Regions from separate parts of the Peribacillus sp. FSL P2-0133 genome, predicted to be linked through region 2. Evidence: predicted binding sites of a transcription regulator. Region 2 holds the regulator's gene; the other holds the start of a gene.
The links. The regulator Rex, encoded in region 2, represses fermentation and respiration genes when NADH is low (regulators of the CRP and FNR family bind a similar motif). The targets are predictions, from matches to a motif close to TTGTGAAATATTTCACAA.

Region 1 (8,045 bases), 260 kb from region 2:
ACATTTAACAGTATTATGCTCCAAGTTTGGTCGATCTTTGTTCAAAGAGCGAAATAAATAAAATGCTTCGTGAAATTAAACAAGCGTGGATTACACCGATATTAATAGTTTAAAAGTCTTGTCCTATACACAAGGCTTTTTTTGAATTAAGGTCAAGAGGTTAATACTTGATATATGTGATGGCAAGATGGCTTATTTAGCTGAAAAATTATAGAATTGAGTAGTTGCTTAACTGGCTAGCCGAGACACTAAAGCCACTTGCTTTGATGAGGCTTGGCAGACAGCCGGCGGAAAGGGAGCAGATTTCTGAAATCAACTGAATCTTTTTAAAAGAAAAAAACTGTAGGCAAAACTCTTTTCTTCGAATTTGTCTACAGTCTGTGAGTGGCTGCTGCTTACATAGCTGCTTTTTTTTATTGCCAAAGTCACTGCCGCTTTTTTTTGACTGTCTGCAATTTCTTTTTAGTTTGAACTTTCTACAGCAGTTCCTGAAAATTAAACTGATTCCCTTGATATATCAAGGTTTTCTTCGGTGTCACTCATAAGTTGCATAGTAATGCGCTTATTACTATCTTTACTTTGCATAATTTATCTCACAATACTAGGAGTAAGAAAGGCGATGAACTCATTATGATTTTTAGCGAACGATTAAAAAAAGAACGGGAAAAAAGAAATTGGTCACAAAATGATCTTGCAGAGAAGATTCACGTGAGTCGCCAATCTGTGTCCAAATGGGAAACGGGAAAAAATTATCCAAGTATTGAAGTAATCATTAATTTAAGTGATTTATTTCAAATTACGGTAGATGAATTATTAAGGAGTGACGAGGAATTGAAAGAAAAAATAATAAGGGAAAGTAAGCAGTTAGCATTTCCAAAAAGGAAAATGTTTTTTGATATCGTGCTATTAATAGGAGCATTTTTGTTAGTGTCTAAATTAACCATTTTTGGTCTTAACAAATTTGCTGGGACCGATATTACAATTTTAAAAAGCATGCCAGTTGTATCGAATTTTTTACCATTAGCTTTGATGGTTATTGGTGGTGTAGGTTCAGACTATTTGAAAGATAAATATGTAGATTGAAAGGAACCTGCGTATAAAACTGTATAATGAATCACAAAATGGAATCTTTTTTCCTTATGTTGGGGGGGAAGGGAGGCTATTTGATTGAACTTGATCATAAAAGAACAGAACCTTTGATTTTAGGTTCTGTTCCTATTTGTTATTTGAACTTTTGCACTTCTTCTTTTCCCTCGAATTTGTTATCTTTCAATATGCCGATTTCTTCAATATGGTTTCGTGCCGCTTCATCCCCTAATTTATAAATGAGGGCATAAAGTCTTTTCATGGCTGCATCGTATTTATCATTTGCCCGGTCATGATGATAGAGAAGGTAGGGCACATGTGAACGGGCATATGCCTCCAGGTCATCTGTCCGGTGTTCCTCCAAGCATTGTTTCAATTCTGCAAGTTCCTCATCAGTTGCGTGTATAGTGAAGCTTGGATTCTCTTCAAGTTTTTGTCCGAGTACGTCGCCGCTGACCAAATCGACATGGTAGGTCTGTTTTTCCTGCATCATTCTGCACATCATCCTTTCAAGCGTTTATCTATGCTGTACCACTATTTGTAAAAAGTTAATCATGAACGTAAACATTTCCTTAATGAAAAAGATAGGAAATAGAGGTATCGGATTTCTTATCAAATGGTTTAAGATGGATTTACAGAATATTATGGAAAAGTGAGGGGTGACATAGTGAAGAGGTCAATCATGGTTATTTTTTTTGTGTTGATTGCTTCAGGCTGCGTAACAAGGAATTATGATTCCAATATGGATTTAGGGAAAAGTCAGTTGAATGAGGAAAATTATTTAGAAGCCCATGAGGCATTTGAATTAGCTTATAAAGAAGCAAAAACACCGGAAGCAAGGGAGTTAATGGATCTTTCAGGTTTTCTGGCAAGTGGGATGAAGAATTACGACGAACAGGATTTTGGTTCGGCCAAAAGCGATTTTGAAAAAGCAACCGCATATAAAGCAAAATACCGGGAAGGTAAACAAATGGTTTCAAAGGGGGGGGAAATGCAGCTGGTATCAAACTCCGCCACGATAGAAACTGTAGAGGGGAATGACGAACCGGTGGAGGAAGCAACTGAGGACGGATCCAAAGTAGAAGATAAGGCGGCAACGGAAACAAAAGGCAAAGGAAGCAAGGATTCGGTCAGTACATTAAGTAAATCTCAGGCGGAGAAGCTTGTGAAGGATTATGTGGACATGGAAAATTTCCCGAATTTGCATATCGAACATGATCATGATTCCGAAAAGGGAGATTACATTTTTCATGTTTTCGAGGTGGATGAACCTAGTCAGAAAAGTGGCCATAAAACCACTTGGGGCTGGTATGGCGTGAATAAGAAGACTAAAGAAGTTTATGAAGTCATGTAAGGATAACTGAATGTTCGGATTAAAGGCCCTTGTAGAGGCCTTTTTATTTTGTGGTGCGGCAAAGTAACAGGATTCGATAAAATTTTAATTTTTTTAAAAAGGTCACCTTATTCTTTATTTTCTTAAGAATTTTTTAATATTTACTGTTTATGATTGAGCCAAGTAAAGGACAATCCTAGGAGGGGTAAAGATGGAGAATTATAATGGTGATGAGCAAGTCAGAGTCAAGGCAGAACGGAAAAAGGGTAAATCTCTTTGGATAACCAGTCTTGTTTCCGGAGCGGTTGCTTCTATGGTTACATCGTCTGTATTTCTATTTGGCGGGGATTTTATAGATCAAGGGAAAAGTTCAGTGAATGAGGCAACAGAAACGGCAGGTGTACAGCAAACGGAAAGTGTTGAAAAGGATAAAAGTGTCACGGCGGAAAAGTTATCGACAAGTACGGATTCAAATGATAGGGCAGAGATGGTCGAATCAGCATCCAAATCAATTGTAGGGGTCGTGAATTTACAGGAGATGCAAAACCAGAACCCGTACCAGCAGCAAAGCACGGAGAGCGAAACGGTTGAGAGCGGCACTGGCTCAGGGGTCATATATAAAAAAGCTAATGGGAAAGCCTATATCATCACGAACAATCATGTTATTGAAGGAGCTAAGGAAGTCGAAATTTCATTGTATGATGGACAAAAGGCAACAGCAGCGGTTGTCGGCGCGGATGCTTTGACGGATTTAGCGGTTTTGACAATTGATGCCTCGAAAGCACCGGAGGGAATTAAATTCGGTAATTCTGATAGCATGCGTCCAGGTGAAGAAGTATTGGCAATTGGCAACCCACTTGGACTTGATTTTTCACGATCGGTTACACAAGGGATCGTCAGTGCGACCGGACGCTCCATTTCAGTCGATACCTCGGATGGGGAGTGGGAACTTGATGTCCTTCAAACAGATGCAGCGATCAACCCTGGCAATAGCGGCGGTGCTTTGATCAACACCGCTGGGGAAGTGATCGGCATAAACAGCTTGAAGATTTCCGAAAACGGTGTGGAAGGCTTAGGGTTTGCCATACCAAGCAATGATGTGATTCCGATTGTTACGGAGCTGATTGAAAATGGGAAAATCACGCGTCCATATTTAGGAGTCAGCTTGGCCAGTATGGAAGAACTGCCGCAATATTACATTCAAAATGTTCCTGAAGCCGTAAAGTCCGGTGTAATGGTGACGAGTATAGAAGCGGGATCGGCTGCGGCGAATGGAGGGCTTAAGCAACAGGATATCATCGTTGAAATTGATGGAACGAAAATAAATACAGCCGCTGCATTAAGGAAGTACTTATATACAGATAAGAAAATCGGCGATAAAGTAAAGGTTAAAGTATATAGGGGTACTGAAGAGAAAACGGTAACGTTAACCTTGCAAAAACCATAGAAAGTAGTTAGCCCCCTGATTAATCATCAGGGGGCTTTTAATTGGAAGTCGAGAAGTTTTTAGTAGTATAGAAAAGGTTAATATAGGAAAAAGTAGATAGTGTATTTGCACTGTTTTGCAGATTTTTCATATAGTCTTGAATACCTAAAAGCTAATAGTAGCACGTTCTATTTGTCAAGGTTTTCATTGTGAATATGTTAAAATATAGAAAAGATTTGACAAATTTGTGAAATGTCATAAAATAGAAAGAAAGGGGATGAAATTATGGAAGCTAATCAGAAGATGTTAGATGCAGTGAAATGGGTATCGGGCACAGGTTGTGTAATCGGAATTATTATTTTTGCTTTAAGTTTCTTTGTAAGCGATTACAATAAAGATTATATATTTACCGCCGTTGGAATCGCCATCACACTAAGCGCAGCTGCAATTTTTCTAGTTGGTATATTTTTTGTCCTGACAGAAGAAATGGTAATGAAAACACATAAAGGTGAAAGAATTGTACCGGAAACGACTAAAATCATAAAAATGAAGTCAAAGGCTAACACTCAAACAAAAAGAAGTACAGAATTCAGTAACTAAAACGAGGAATATAGCATAATGAACTTGCATTCTATCATCAGATTTACTAACATGGATGAACGCCTGTCTAAAGAATTTGAGTCAAAGTGATCCGAATGATTGAATGCGCTTTCATTTTGTGGAGGACTTGGATTAATTATCAGTTGGCTACTTTTTAATTCAATACAATATACTGCACTCGTCATGTACCAAAAAAATATTTCAAGTAACCCTTTGTATTTGAAATACATACGATGTGCTTGGACATTCAAACCAAACTGCCTGAACGCCAGGAAGTTTTCACTTTGATTTTGAACTATATCCACGAGAAAAGGACACTTTTAAAAAGTCCTTTTTTTGTGGTTTTTTTATGCACTTTTCCTTGAAGATACAAAAGGGATGTCGTTGATTTTTGAGTAGTGAGTTTCCAAAAGCCGGAGTTTATTGAACCACCAAATGTACTTTTTTGTAAAATGGTTTCTGTCCTGTCCTACAGATATTGATAAACAACTTGACTAGTTGTAACTAGTTTGACTGACCCCTGAATTACTTCACCCAAGACTACTGCTATACGGCTGTTTAGGAATACTGACAGGGCAATAAGTATTGCGAGGAGAATAAAGCCAATTACATTTCACACTCGTTATTTCCTTATATATATATAATATTGACCAGTGTAGGATCATAAGGGTATGGAAGCATGGAAACAACATCGTGTACAATGCGGCTACCATTTACCAACTTCCATGGCCGAGTTAAAAAAATCCGCTATAAATCATGTTTTCCAACGATAGAAACCTAATTAGCAGGATAGGTAATTTAATTCATAATCTTTATAAGTCTTGAGGCAATAAACGCGGTGAATATAATGTGAAAAATTTATTTCATTATATTAGAGTAATATTAAACGGAAAGTGATCGATACTGTCAGCAATCCTGTACTGATAAGTGAATTTTCCATAGGTAATTTATTAAACAATTATTATATTTCATTTGCTGAAGATTTTCGAACATTTCTGTTCATTTACCATCTTCTTACTGCTCTTTATTGAACTTTATGTGACAGATGTCACTTTATATTGTCTTTTTTTACACTTGGGATTAATATTGGTATGTCGGGTTTTTGAACATGGTAACACTTTGTCCGAATAATTACCAATTGGAATTTTATTATGTAAGAAAGGGGTAGTACTATGAAAATAAAATGGGCTCTATTAACTATACTTTTTACAATTGCCACTGTGCTAACCGGTTGCGATAACCCATTAATGGTCTTGGACCCTAAAGGGCCAGTAGCTGCAACACAAGCAGATGTTATTATGATTTCGATATGGACAATGTCCTTTGTCGTCCTTGTCGTTATGGTACTGTATATCTTCATGATAATGAAATATCGTGCTTCCAAACAACGTGATGATTATGAACCGCCTCATATAGAAGGAAGTAAGGTTCTTGAAATAATTTGGGTTGCGATTCCAATTTTAATCGTCGCTTTCCTATCCGTTGTTACTGTTAAAACAACAAATGAAGTTGAGGCAACACCTAAAGGGTACGGAGATCAAGAACCTTTAGTTATTTACGCTTCATCTTCCAACTGGAAATGGCATTTTAGTTATCCGGAAGAGGATATCGAAACGGTCAACTATCTGTTTATACCTACTAACCGACCAATTGAATTTAAACTTTACTCATTCGGTCCAATCTCAAGTTTCTGGATTCCGCAACTTGGAGGACAAAAATACGCGATGTCGGACATGGTTAATACGTTGCACTTAGCAGCTGATGTACCAGGTGAGTATATGGGTCGAAATTCAAACTTCAGTGGTTCAGGTTTTGCTCAGCAAACGTTCAACGTTAATGCACTGTCTGCAAAAGAATACGATAAGTGGGTAGATGAAATTAAAGCTACTGCTAAACCGATTACTGAGAAAAAATTCAATGAATTATTAAAACCTGGTCATGTGGGACAATCCACTTACACGGGAACTCACTTAGAGTTTTCACCAGCTCCTGAAGGGGAAAATGCTGGTCATGACCACGGATCTTCTGATACTGAAGAAAATGATTCCAAGGATTCACACGAGGAACATTCAGAACACAGCAACACGAGTCATGATCACTAAGAATTAATTTCGTTCGATAAAACAACTAGGTTTACAAGATAAGGAATATTTTCCTGAAAGGAGTCACAAAAGTATGGATTACTTTGATCGATTTGCCGTACCTCATCCAAGTCCCGCGATTTATGCATCCATGGTTGCCATTGGCTTAACCATGATTGCGGTTGTTGCCGGAATTACCTATTTTAAAAAATGGGGTTACTTATGGCGTGAGTGGTTAACAACGGTTGACCATAAACGTATTGGTATCATGTACATCTTGGCAGCACTGCTTATGCTTTTCCGTGGTGGCGTCGATGCTCTTATGATGCGTGCTCAAACGGCTATTCCAGATAACGGTCTTTTGGATGGACAGCATTATAATGAGGTATTTACAACACACGGGGTCGTCATGATCCTGTTTATGGCTATGCCATTTATCATTGGGTTAATGAACATTGTTACACCATTACAAGTTGGAGCGCGTGACGTAGCATTCCCACGTCTGAACGCGGTAAGCTTCTGGTTATTCTTCATGGGGGCAATGCTATTTAACATCTCTTTCGTAGTTGGTGGTTCTCCTGATGCAGGCTGGACATCTTACTTCCCGCTGGCAAGTAATGATTTCAGTGAATCAGTCGGTTCGAACTATTACGCGATTTCACTTCAAATAGCAGGTATCGGTACATTAATGACTGGTATCAACTTTATCGTAACCATCTTGAAAATGAGAGCACCTGGCATGAGCTTAATGAAAATGCCAATGTTCACATGGTCTATCTTGATCACTAACTTCATTATCGTTTTCGCTTTCCCTGTATTGACAGTGGCACTTGCGTTGATGACAATGGATCGTCTATTCGGAACTCAATTCTTTACGATGGCCAATGGCGGTAGCGATATGCTTTGGGCGAACTTGTTCTGGGTTTGGGGACATCCTGAAGTTTATATAGTAATTCTTCCGGCTTTCGGTATTTACAGTGAAATCATTTCGACATTTGCACGTCGTAACCTGTACGGGTATAATTCAATGGTTATCTCCATGGTAGCTATTTCTACACTATCTTTCATTGTATGGGCTCACCATTTCTATACAATGGGTCACGGTGCAATGGTTAATGGTATCTTCTCGATTACCACGATGGCAATTGCCGTCCCGACTGGTGTTAAGATTTTCAACTGGTTGTTCACACTTTGGAAAGGTAAAATCGTATTTACCGTTCCAATGCTATACTCTTTAGCTTTCATTCCGATTTTCACGCTCGGTGGGGTAACAGGGGTAATGCTTGCCATGGCAAGTGCTGACTACCAATACCATAATACAATGTTCTTAGTAGCTCACTTCCACTACGTTTTAATCCCTGGTACTGTATTTGCCGTACTTGCTGGTTTCACGTACTGGTGGCCAAAAATGTTCGGTTTCATGTTGAGCGAAAAAATTGGAAAATGGTCGTTCTGGTTCATTATAGTCGGCTTTAATGTAACTTTCTTCCCGATGTTCATCACTGGTTTAGATGGGCAG
Region 2 (8,045 bases):
CATGAACTTTAGGACGTTTTCCTAATAATGATAAAGGTGATTGATATATGCATCAGGTTGAATGGATTTCTCAGAATGAGGAAGAAACAGCGCGATTTGCGCATGAATTGGCACAAAAGCTTTCAAGTGGCGATGTGCTGGCTTTAGAAGGTGACTTGGGTGCTGGAAAGACGGCATTCACAAAAGGGTTGGCTAAAGGATTAGGTGTTACCAGAATGGTGAATAGCCCTACCTTTACGATAATAAAGGAATACATGGGTCGATTGCCTTTATATCATATGGATGTATATCGGGTAAGTGAATCGGAAGAAGATTTAGGCTTTGAAGAATATTTTGATGGTGATGGTGTGACTGTCGTTGAATGGGCCCATTTAATAAAGGATCACCTTCCAGAGGAAATCCTGACCATCTATATTTATCGTCTGAGCGATACAAGCCGGCGTTTTGTTCTGGAAGCCAAAGGCGAACGATATGTAAAGTTATGTAAGGAGATTATTTGATGAAGGTTTTAGCTATAGATACATCGAATTTCACATTAGGGGTTGCCCTGGTAAACGGGAGTCAAGTAATTGGTGAGTATACGACGAACCTAAAGAAAAATCATTCGGTGCGGGTTATGCCAGCAATTGAAACACTGCTGAGGGATTGTGATACTAAACCGAAGGATTTGACTAAGATAGTGGTCGCTCAAGGCCCGGGATCCTATACAGGCGTCAGGATTGGAGTAACGATTGCAAAAAGCTTGGCATGGACACTTCAGATTCCGTTATCGGGTGTTTCCAGCTTAGAGGTTTTAGCAGCTAATGGACGTTATTTTAACGGGTTGATCTCTCCATTGTTCGATGCAAGAAGAGGGCAGATTTATACTGGATTATATGAAATGGAAAATAACTCTTTAAAGACAGTCATTGAAGATTGTAATATTCTATCCTCTGAGTGGGCGAATCAATTGAAGGAATTAAATCGTCCTGTTTTATTCGTTGGTCAAGATGTGGACATTCACCGGGATGCAATTACGGAAGCATTAGGTGATTTAGCTGTATTTGCTCCGGTACAGTCATATAACTCAAGACCAAGCGAACTGGCCTTCATTGGCCTTGATAAGGCTGAAGTCGATGTTCACCAGTTTGTACCGAATTATATCCGCATGGCTGAAGCAGAAGCTAAGTGGCTTGAACAGCAGGGGAAATAAACAAGGAAAGCGACCGATTATTATGAGTAAAACATTGACGTTCCGAAAAATGAATACGGAAGATATCGAGCAAGTGCTTAATGTGGAAAAGCAGTCCTTTACTTTGCCTTGGAGCCGGGAAGCTTTTTTTAATGAACTGAATCATAATCAATATGCTGTATACATGGTGATAGAGGATGAAGGGAAAATTGCCGGTTATTGCGGTGCGTGGATAGTCATTGATGAATCGCACATTACCAATATAGCGATATTGCCAGAATACCGAGGGCAAAAGCTTGGGGAAGCTTTGCTCAGGAAGATGATTGAAATCTCCATTTCGATGGGTGTGGTGAGGATGACGCTTGAGGTCCGTGTCAGTAATGCAGTAGCCATTTCGCTTTATGAAAAACTTGGTTTCCAAAAGGGTGGAATCCGAAAAAATTATTATACAGACAATCAAGAAGATGCTTATGTTATGTGGGTGAATTTTTCATGAAAAAAGATCAATTTATATTAGGAATTGAAACGAGCTGCGATGAAACTGCGGCAGCTGTCATAAAAAATGGAACGGAGATACTGAGTAATGTCGTGGCTTCACAAATCGAAAGCCATAAACGTTTTGGCGGTGTTGTCCCGGAAATAGCTTCCCGTCATCATGTAGAACAAATTACGATCGTTCTTGAAGAAGCACTGCTTCAGGCAGGGGTGACATATGAAGACTTGGATGCCATTGCCGTTACAGAAGGTCCCGGACTTGTAGGGGCACTATTAATAGGCGTGAATGCGGCGAAGGCTGTAGCTTTCGCACATGGAATACCTATTGTCGGTACGCATCATATCGCGGGTCATATTTATGCGAATCGGCTTATTCAGGAGATCGAATATCCTGCGCTTTCTTTAGTCGTTTCGGGAGGCCATACGGAATTGGTGCTTTTAGAAGAACCAGGTTCTTTCAAGGTGATAGGGGAGACGCGGGATGATGCAGCAGGTGAGGCGTATGATAAAGTGGCCCGAACCTTGGGGCTCCCTTATCCTGGCGGCCCTCATATCGATAGGCTGGCACAAGAAGGCTCACCAACTTTGAAACTGCCTCGGGCATGGTTGGATGGCAGCTATGACTTTTCTTTCAGCGGGTTGAAATCAGCGGTAATCAACACTTTGCATAATGCTGAACAGCGCGGGGAAAAAATTGAACCTAAAGATTTAGCGGCAAGTTTCCAAGCTAGCGTGATAGAAGTGCTTGTAATGAAAGCTGTAAAGGCTGCAAAGGAATATAATGTGAAGCAGGTATTGCTTGCTGGAGGAGTTGCCGCAAATAAAGGCCTTAGGGAAGCATTAACGGAAGCTTTTAAGGATTTACCTATGGATATATCCATTCCGCCCCTATATCTTTGTACGGACAATGCCGCCATGATCGGTGCTGCTGGCAGTGTCATGTTTGAAAAGGGAAAACGATCTGGTTTGGATTTGAACGGAAATCCTGGATTGGATATCGAAGCATTTTAATTGAAGAGAAGACAGGATTCCTCACTTTGGCATCCTGTCTTTTTATCGTGTTTATAAAAAAATAGAATATTCTGTGGATAAAGTTTTTTTGATAATCATACTGCATGTGTATAAAGTGGTGTTTTTGTGGATAAGTGGATATGTTTCTGTGGATAATGTGTATAACTCAAATTAATGGCTAGTGAACGGTAAGTGGTTTGTTAACAATTTTGTGGATAACTTTCAAGCGACGTTTTGAATGGAAAAGAAAAAGACCGAGTCAATTGACTCGGTCTTTTGTCATTCTTCCAGTTCAGTCCATTCTTCGAGAAGCTGGTCCAAACTTTCCTGTGCAGTATCAAGCTTTGTTTGGACCTCCATTACTTTTTCATGGTCCTGAAAAACATTTGGATCACAAAGGAGGTCATTATATTCGTTTATTTCGATTTCAAGAAGCTCCATGGCTGCCTCGATTTCCTCAATGCGCCGTTTTCGCTGGCGTTCAGCTTTTTTTGCTTCTTTATCAATTTTGTAATTCGTTTTTTCTACAGCTGCATCTAAAGTATTAGCCTGTTCCTGCTGTTCAAGTGCTTGGATTTCAGCCTGCTCCTGTTTCTTCTCTAGATAGTAATCATAATCACCGAGGAATTCTTCGTTGCCGTCTTTGGAGAGCTCTATCACTTTCGTTGCTATTCGATTTATGAAATAACGGTCATGTGAAACGAAAAGAATAGTTCCCGGATAATCGATCAATGCGTTTTCAAGCACCAATTTACTATCGAGGTCCAAATGGTTCGTTGGTTCATCAAGAATTAAAAAATTCCCTTTTTGCATCATCATTTTGGCTAGAGCAAGCCGGGCCTTTTCGCCCCCGCTTAGTGTGGAAACGGTTTTCAAAACATCGTCCCCGCTAAAAAGGAAATTACCGAGTACGGTGCGAATGTCCTTTTCCGGTTTAAGGGGATAGTCGTCCCATAATTCATTTAGTACGCGTTTATTGGAAACAAGGTTAGCCTGTTCTTGATCGTAGTAGCTGACTTCTACGTTCGTTCCAAAACGGAAACCCCCAGAAAGTGCAGGCAGCTTAGAAATGATCGTTTTCAATAAAGTAGATTTTCCAACTCCATTTGGGCCAACAAGTGCTATGCTCTCACCTTTAGTCATCCGGGAATTTATATTCTTTGATACCGTTTCCCCTTCGTATCCAATAGCCAAGTCCTGGAGGTGAAGTACTTCATTTCCGCTTTGCCTTTCAATCTGGAAAGAAAAATTCGCAGATTTTTCATCACCTTGCGGCTTGTCCAATACATCCATCTTTTCGAGCTGTTTGCGTCTGCTTTGTGCTCTTTTCGTGGTGGAAGCCCTGGTGATATTACGTTGGACAAAGTCGCGAAGCTTTTCAATTTCCCCTTGTTGCTTCTCGAACAGTTTCATGTCCCGCTCATAATCCTCCGCTTTTCCCTCTAGGTAAGAACTATAATTACCATGGTATTTTTTCATGTTATTTCGGGAAATCTCATATACGAGGTTTACTACTTTATCTAAAAAATAGCGGTCATGGGAAACAATAAGGACAGCTCCCTGGTAGCCTTGTAAATATTGTTCAAGCCAAGAGAGGGTTTCGATATCCAAATGGTTCGTCGGCTCATCCAGAATCAATATATCCGGTTTCCTTAAAAGCAGCTTCCCTAATGCAAGCCTTGTTTTTTGCCCACCGCTTAAAGTGGAAATTGGGGTAGAATAGTCAAAGTCAGCAAACTGAAGTCCATGCAATACGGAACGGATATCCGCTTCATATTGATAACCGCCCTTCTCTTTGAATGTCACCATCAAAGTGTCGTATTCATTCAGCACTTTTTGGTAAATTGTTTCGTTTTCAAAGATGTCAGGTCTGGCCATATCAGCCTCAAGGCGACGCAGTTCCTTTTCTTGCTCTATAAGATCCGTGAATACAGTCAGCATCTCATCCCAAATGGTCAGTTCGGATTCCAATCCCGTATCCTGGGCCATATAGCCGATGGTGACGCCTTTTGGTTTGATTATTTCACCGCCATCATGGGAAAGCTGCCCAGCTATGATTTTAAGCAGAGTGGATTTACCGGCGCCATTTCGGCCGACAAGTGCAATTCGATCTTTATTTTGAACTTCGAGCTTCATATTTGATAAAATAAGTTCAGCTCCATAATATTTCGATAGTTGATTGATTTGTAATAAAATCATAGATTTCACCTCAATTGATTATTGTTAGTGTAACGTATTTTAGTTATTATCGGCAACAGCTTGGTTCCAAGCTGAAACAAAAGCTGTTACATAAAGTGGAATAATAGTGTATGATTTAGGAGGGGTTACTTAAATGGGAGACTTAACGCATTTTAATGAACAGGGCAGGGCCAAAATGGTTGATGTGAGTGCTAAGCCTGAAACAACCCGGACGGCAGTAGCTCAATCGAGCATTTTATTGAATGATGAAATATATGAATTGGTCACGAACCATAAAATGAAAAAAGGTGATGTACTGGCTGTTGCGCAAGTTGCAGGAATAATGGCCAGCAAAAATACATCCAATATAATTCCGATGTGCCATCCCATTGCTCTGCAAGGGGTCAATATAGCCTTTGATTGGGAAAAAGAAGAACAAGGATATAGGCTTAGGATTGAAACGGAAGCTAAGACAAAAGGGAGTACAGGTGTGGAAATGGAAGCGTTAACAGCTGCATCCGTGACTGCCTTGACTGTTTATGACATGTGTAAGGCCATTGATAAGGGAATGGTGATCGGGCCTACATTCTTAGTGGAGAAAACAGGCGGAGTGTCTAGTAGCGATTATAAAAGGCAAGTAAAACAAACAGATAGAGATTAAGTTGAAAAGCATGTGTGAAAGCGGGGAAGAACAATGAACCATGACCCAAAGATACCGCAGGCGACAGCCAAAAGGTTGCCATTGTATTATCGATTTTTAAAGAACTTACATTCCTCAGGCAAACAAAGAGTTTCCTCGGCAGAGCTAAGTGAAGCTGTAAAAGTGGATTCTGCCACAATTCGCCGTGATTTTTCCTACTTTGGCGCGCTTGGGAAAAAAGGCTACGGCTACAATGTCAATTATTTATTATCCTTCTTTAGAAAAACACTAGATCAGGATGAATTGACCAAAGTCGCTTTAATCGGGGTAGGAAATTTAGGAACCGCTTTTTTAAATTACAATTTCATGAAAAATAATAATACTAAAATTGAAATGGCTTTCGAAGTTTCTGAAGAAAAGGTCGGCAAGCGAATAGCTGATGTGCCCATCTATCATATGGATCAAATCGATACACTATTGCAGGAAAATAATATTACTGCGGCTATATTGACAGTGCCTGCACAGGTAGCCCAGACGATAACCGATCGTCTAGTCAAAGCTGATATAAAAGGAATATTGAATTTCACACCTGCACGGCTGACCGTGCCTCCATCCATAAGGGTTCACCACATTGACCTGGCCGTGGAGCTTCAGTCGCTCATCTACTTCCTGAAACATTATCCAGTAGTGGAAGAAGCCGCATTGGAGGAATGAAAAAACGCTGCATCATTGCAGCGTTTTTTTATTTTTTCTTATTTTTTTGTGCTGCTTTAATCTTAAAGTGCAGCATAATCATGCGTAATCCCGATCCAAAATCAAGAGTTGCAATAAGGACAAGTATGTAGGCAAAGAGTCCCCATCCGGAAGAATTGACGGTTTGAATCGCGATAGCGGTAAAAAGAGCTCCTAAGCCTGCATAGATGATGCCCATGAATAATGGTGATTGACGTTTCATAATAAACCTCCAATGAAGGCCTGTGCAGTATCTAGCATCTTCTCAATATCCTCCCGATATACCACTTGAAGGATGATAACAAGCGTATTCATCGCAATATGTGCGCTCATGGAAACAAGAATGCGGCCTGTTTTCGCATAAAGGAAAGCAAAGGTGAAGCCCATTGCCGTATATAAAAGAAGATGTTCAAATTCACCATGCGCCAAGCCGAAAATAACTGAGCTGATTAAGGCTGAAATAAAGAAGTTAAGGCGTTTATGAAGTGATCCGAAAATGATTTTCCGGAAAATTAATTCTTCCAATATAGGTCCAATTACTGAAGTGACGAAAATGACCATGGGGACTTTGTAAATGAGTGAAATAAGTTGCTGCGTATTTTCAGATTCAGACTCCACCCCAAGCATTTGTTCAATGCTGCCGGCAATGCTTTGTGCAAAAAGAGCCATGAACACTCCTGCAATTGCCCATAATACGGACAACGAAACGGAAGTTTGATTTCTCGTGTCCAACTTTTCCCTCATATCTTTTCTTATTAAAAAAAGAATCAATAATAAAGTAACGAGAAAACTGAAAACTATCCAGTATGCTGCAGACTTCACTTCGAGTTCATCTGCCGGCATTCCAGTATAAGACCCGATCAGCATGAAAATGGGTACCCCAACAATACTGGATAATTGCATGGCAATATAAGTGATGATGACGAACCAATATTCTTTTTTCAAAAATGAAAACTCCTTTTATAGTCACCCATCCCGTTCGGAACGTTCCTGATATGGGGACAATCTATAAACGCATACTCCAAAATGGTATCAAATATTGAGGCAGAACACCACTTAAAGGTACCCCTAGCATAACATTTCAATTACATTGTTAAGGAAATCATTATGCTAAAGTAGTTTACCCATAATTTATCAGAAATTAATAAAAAATTTTCAATAAGATACTTGCAAAAAAGGCTCGGTTTATTTAATATTATAAATGTGTTAGCACTCGATGATGAAGAGTGCTAATAATCATGAAACAAATTATCAAGAGAATATGAGGAGGTTGTTTCACTTGTTAAAACCATTAGGTGATCGCGTTATTATTGAACTAGTTCAAACTGAAGAAAAAACTGCAAGCGGTATTGTTCTTCCTGATACTGCTAAAGAAAAGCCACAAGAAGGTAAGGTAGTAGCAGTTGGTACTGGCCGTGTCCTTGAAAATGGCGAACGTGTTGCTTTAGAGGTTGCCCAAGGCGATCTAATTATCTTCTCAAAATATGCAGGTACTGAAGTTAAATACGAAGACACTGAATACTTAATTTTACGTGAAAGCGACATTCTAGCTGTTATCGGCTAATTATACATCATACTTAACTGAACGAAAATTTTCTTAAAATTTTAGGGAGGTACTTATAAATGGCTAAAGAAATTAAATTTAGTGAAGAAGCTCGCCGTTCCATGCTTCGTGGTGTGGACGCACTTGCAGATGCAGTTAAAGTAACGCTTGGACCAAAAGGTCGTAACGTGGTTCTTGAGAAAAAATTCGGTTCACCGCTTATCACAAATGACGGTGTGACGATCGCTAAAGAAATCGAATTGGAAGATGCATTC

Region 1: the regulator Rex is predicted to act here: its motif matches at 5,482-5,499, upstream of qoxA (cytochrome aa3 quinol oxidase subunit II).

What each region holds. Positions count from the first base shown of each region.
Region 1 is NZ_CP150254.1:551,882-559,926, forward strand. It holds partial or broken gene MKY17_RS02695 (cytosine permease) at 1-26, opposite strand, end outside; gene MKY17_RS02700 (helix-turn-helix transcriptional regulator) at 631-1,083, shown strand; gene MKY17_RS02705 (hydrolase) at 1,223-1,579, opposite strand; gene MKY17_RS02710 (hypothetical protein) at 1,769-2,440, shown strand; gene MKY17_RS02715 (trypsin-like peptidase domain-containing protein) at 2,631-3,866, shown strand; gene MKY17_RS02720 (hypothetical protein) at 4,131-4,445, shown strand; gene qoxA (cytochrome aa3 quinol oxidase subunit II) at 5,618-6,547, shown strand; gene qoxB (cytochrome aa3 quinol oxidase subunit I) at 6,621-8,045, shown strand, end outside.
Region 2 is NZ_CP150254.1:296,454-304,498, forward strand. It holds gene tsaE (tRNA (adenosine(37)-N6)-threonylcarbamoyltransferase complex ATPase subunit type 1 TsaE) at 48-500, shown strand; gene tsaB (tRNA (adenosine(37)-N6)-threonylcarbamoyltransferase complex dimerization subunit type 1 TsaB) at 500-1,192, shown strand; gene rimI (ribosomal protein S18-alanine N-acetyltransferase) at 1,215-1,667, shown strand; gene tsaD (tRNA (adenosine(37)-N6)-threonylcarbamoyltransferase complex transferase subunit TsaD) at 1,664-2,677, shown strand; gene MKY17_RS01620 (ATP-binding cassette domain-containing protein) at 2,957-4,876, opposite strand; gene moaC (cyclic pyranopterin monophosphate synthase MoaC) at 5,010-5,516, shown strand; gene MKY17_RS01630 (redox-sensing transcriptional repressor Rex) at 5,550-6,209, shown strand; gene MKY17_RS01635 (YdiK family protein) at 6,238-6,450, opposite strand; gene MKY17_RS01640 (CPBP family intramembrane glutamic endopeptidase) at 6,447-7,172, opposite strand; gene groES (co-chaperone GroES) at 7,507-7,791, shown strand; gene groL (chaperonin GroEL) at 7,851-8,045, shown strand, end outside.